2 regions of the Marinobacter alkaliphilus genome follow, and region 1 is predicted to be linked to the other one. Evidence: predicted binding sites of a transcription regulator. Region 1 holds the regulator's gene; the other holds the start of a gene.
The links. Region 1 encodes LexA, which represses DNA repair genes until DNA is damaged. Its sites were predicted from a motif close to CTGTNTNNNNANACAG; they were not measured.
Positions count from the first base shown of each region.

Region 2: the regulator LexA is predicted to act here: its motif matches at 1,268-1,283, upstream of recN (DNA repair protein RecN).

Region 1 is NZ_AP043751.1:3,580,180-3,582,379, reverse strand. It holds gene ACZ5Q2_RS16380 (amidoligase family protein) at 1-571, opposite strand, end outside; gene lexA (transcriptional repressor LexA) at 738-1,346, shown strand; gene ACZ5Q2_RS16370 (cell division inhibitor SulA) at 1,387-1,878, shown strand; gene ACZ5Q2_RS16365 (hypothetical protein) at 1,885-2,145, opposite strand.
Region 2 is NZ_AP043751.1:1,630,790-1,632,989, forward strand. It holds gene recN (DNA repair protein RecN) at 1-1,198, opposite strand, end outside; gene grpE (nucleotide exchange factor GrpE) at 1,462-2,058, shown strand; gene dnaK (molecular chaperone DnaK) at 2,151-2,200, shown strand, end outside.

The DNA of each region.
Region 1 (2,200 bases):
TAAATTTTCGGCTTATGTCAATCTGATGCCGGGATTTGAGCCAGTCATAAAGTGCCGCGAAGGCCTGCAGGTAGGTGACAATGGTTGCGGGTTCCAGGTCCGGCAGTTCGGGATTGAGTTGCAGGCCGAAAGCAAAATAAATCGCTTCCCGGCTGCCTTCCGCGCCAAGTTCGCGCAGCTCGTCTACCAGTTCTTCGATCAGACCCAGTCTGGAAAAGGGCAGAGGTGGCCCGACAATCTCAAGAGGCACAATGCGTTCTGCGGCAAAATCGATGACATCCATGGCGTGGGTGCCCAGCTCGCGGATTGACTCGGGCAGGCGTTCGTCCGCCAGGTCAAGATCCTTCACAGGGTCAGAGTCCAGCTCAATGGTGAAGGTTCCGGCGTCAGTCTCCAGGCGGCTGACATAACGCGACTCCAGCTCCGGGCTGCCCTTGAGCAGGCGGGCGACATGTTCAACCAATTCATCGTAGCCCAGTCCGGAGAGTTCGATCTCCACGCCAACTCTACGCTCTTCTCCTTGATGATTACGAAGCCGCTCCGGCATCGCACAACGCTCTGTCGAATTCATTGGCACCTTGCATCCATATAATTCACGGACTTAAACCATAACACACCGATATGCAGCGGCCCGATTACATGACAGAAAATTTCAATCGGGCTTTACACTGGATAAAACACTGTATATAGTCAAATCACTGTATATAAAACCAGGATGAAAAACCCGGAGTACATGCATGAAGCTGACCGCGCGACAGTCCCAGGTGCTGGATATCATCCGGCGGTACGTAGACGAAACCGGTTACCCGCCAACGCGGGCAGAAATCGCTGCCGAACTGGGGTTTCGCTCCGCCAATGCGGCAGAGGAGCACTTGCGGGCCCTGGCCAGGAAAGGCGCCATCGAAATGGTGCCTGGTGCCAGCCGGGGGATTCGACTGCCGGAAGTGGAGCAGGACCCAGGGTTACCGGTTGTCGGCCAGGTTGCGGCGGGTAGCCCGATTCTCGCCCAGGAACACATTGAAGAGCACTGCACTTTGCAGCCGGAATTTTTCTCGCCATCCGCCGATTACCTGCTCCGCGTGCGCGGCATGAGCATGAAAGACATTGGCATTCTCGACGGTGATTTGCTCGCAGTGCATCGCACTCAGGATGTTCATAACGGGCAGGTGGTTGTGGCCAGGGTTGGTGAAGAAGTGACGGTAAAACGGTTTCGCAGGGACGGCTCGAAGGTCTGGTTGATTGCGGAGAACGAAGAGTTCGCCCCGATTGAAATTGATCTGGCCGAACAGGAGTTGTTTATCGAAGGTCTGGGTGTGGGCGTGATCCGCCGATCAGATTTGCATTGATAACCAGCAATAAGAAACGATTAGCGCAGGTAGGTGAGCAATGGAACAGTTAAGCTTCACTCAGAACATGGCGTTCCAGCCGGCGGCCATCATGCCCGCCCGCACGGTGTCTACAGGAAAAGCACGGGCCACAGCCCTTCACTCATCGTCAGACGTCGGTCGGGGAACCAGGGATTTTGGCGGTAACGTGACGGAAATTATTCTTCCTGAAGGCCAGGTAGAGAATGTCCAGTTACTGCTCCCTATGCTCACCCAGCTGAATCAGGAGAAGCGCTGGCTGGCCCTGATTGACCCGCCACAGTCCCTGGTTGGCAAGTGGCAGAAAATGCACGGTATTGTGGCCAGTGAGTTGCTGGTATTGCGCTCAACCAACGATTACTCCGCACAGCAGCTGGCTGAGCGGGCTTTGAGTGCTGGTACCTGTCATGCGGTGGTGCTCTGGACTAACAAGCTCGGGCGTTCAGCCTTTGAGTCCCTTCAAAAGGCTTCGGCGCAAGGTAGCAGCCACGGCGTGGTGCTGCGTCATCGGTAAAGGAGTTCAGTGGAGGGTGTATTGGGGCTGGGATTCGGCCAGATCATTGTCGTCATCGTCCCAGTCAATATCGTGTGCGATATTGCCAGCGGCCTCAATCCCTGCCGCAATCATCGCCTTGGCAACGCTCATGTCGCGGTCTTCCATCATTTCCCTGGCCTCCTGCGAGAAGGAAATGCGCACCAACGGCGCTGCGTCGTCATCAATGCGGCGCAAGGCGTAGTCGCCATTGGCAAGTTGTACGATTTCAAAAAACGATGGTGACATTCGTTCAACCTTTGTCTTGGTGTATTCGATTCGGTGCGGGAATTTAGCCAACAGG
Region 2 (2,200 bases), 1.9 Mb from region 1:
TGTTGCGGCCCAGTTTGGTAACAAACTGGACGGCCGGCATGCTCAGCTGTGCAAGCTCCTGAGCAATTCGCTGATCCAGTTCCGCCGCTGCCTGCTCCCGCTTGGCCGTTAATTGTCCGGCCAGTTCATCAAACCGTTTGCGCAGGGCTTGCTGCTCTGCCTCAAGCTGCTCGAGGCTGCCTTCGCCGCCGTCCAGTTCTTCCAGTTCGTTCGACAGGCGTTGGTGCAGTTCCGGCAATTCCTCCGGTGTGATGCGGTGCTTTCGAGCCATCTGATAAATGGCGCTCAGGCGTTCCTCGACCTCGGCCAGCCGTGCGGGGTCTGCTTCGTAGTCTTCAACAAAGTGCCGAAGGTTGTCCCCGGCTTCTGAAATCTGGATCTGTGCTTCGGTCAGCATCTGGATGGCGTCAGCCAGTGCCGGAACATCCACTGGGAGTTGCTCCAGTTGCTGGAGTGCCTGACGCACCAGGTCGGCGGCACTGGTTTCGTCCTCAGTGCACAGCAGGGCAGCCTGATGGCTGCTATGCAGTACCGCATCGGCCTGGCTCAGCTGCGCTTGTTCCTGTTCAAGCGCTTCCTGTTCGCCATCGCCCAGGGCAAGCCGGTCCAGCTCTTCCGCCTGGTACCGGAGCAGTTGCAGTTTTGCCTCTGCCTCGTCGGCGTTCTGGCGCCGCTGTTCCAGCTTCTGACTGGTTCTATGCCAGGCTTTCCAGGCATCCCGGGTTTGCTCTGCCAGGTCTTCGGCGCTGGAGAATTCGTCCAGCAGCTTCCGATGAGTGTCTTTTTGCAGCAGTGACTGATGTTGGTGCTGGCTGTGAATATCCATCAGCAGGCCGCCAAGGTCCTTGAGCTGGGAGAGTGGGCAGGGCTGGCCATTAATAAAGGCTTTTGAACGACCATCCTTGCTGATGGTCCGGCGCAGGATGCAGTCGTCTTTGTCATCCAGTTCGTGTTCTTCCAGCCATTGTCGGGCAATCGGAATACGTGAGATGTCGAAGCTGGCGGTGATATCGGCTCGTTTGGCGCCGTGGCGCACGGCTCCGGCATCTGCTCGGCCGCCCATGGCCAGGCTGAGAGCATCCAGAACAATGGATTTACCTGCGCCGGTTTCACCGGTCAGGGCCGTCATGCCTTTGCTGAAATGCAGGTCGACCCGTTCGGCGATGGCGTAGTTGGAGACCATAAGTTGTGTGAGCATGCCGATAACCTCCGCTCAGGATTGGAGACTCTCTGAAAATTGTCTGGACACTGTTGATCTATACAGTTGCTGTGAATATATACAGGGTTTTTCCTGATTGCAAACAATCGAATCGTGAAAATCTGAAAGAATGCATCGTTTGAGGTTGAAACCTGAGGGGCGGGCCCCATATCCGTTCGCAAAGTCGTATTTTCCTGCCTGTGCAAGGCGGGGCTCATTTAGCCGCAGGCCCTCGGGCCCAGGGAAAGTCATCAGGAGTTGTCATGAGTGCTGACGATAAGCGCAACGAACAAGTAGACGAGCTGAACGAGGCAGTAAACGCCACAGAAGAGCAGGGCGAAGCAGAAACCGCCGGTGCTGAAGAAGGTTCCGAACTGGAATTGCTGAAGGCGCAGTTGCAGGAATACCAGGATCAGGCGCTGAGAGCCCAGGCTGAGATGCAGAATGTGCGTCGTCGTGCCGAAATTGATGTGGAAAAGGCCCACAAGTTCGCCCTGGAAAAGTTCGTGAAAGAGCTTCTTCCGGTGGCGGACAGCCTTGAAAAGGCAGTGGAAAGTACTGAAGGTCATGAAAACGCCGGGGAGCTGGTTGGCTCCATTCGCGAAGGTGTGGAAATGACATTGGGCCTGTTCATGAACGGCCTCAAGAAATTCAACGTTGAACAGGTGAACCCGGTGGGTGAACCGTTCGATCCGCAACAGCACGAGGCGATGTCTATGGTGCCCGCGCCAGATGCCGAGCCGAACAGTGTGGTTGCCGTGGTGCAGAAGGGCTACCTGCTGAACGGTCGCGTGGTTCGTCCCGCCATGGTGGTTGTGGCCAAGGCCGAAGATGCACCAAAAATCGACGAGCAGGCTTGAAAAGCCGATTAAAGCGCCAATATAGCGATTAAACAGCGACAGTCAGGGCAAACCTCCCTGGGACAGCATTCAGAAAGATTTGGAGTGATTCGATGAGCAAGATTATTGGTATCGACCTGGGAACTACCAACTCCTGTGTGGC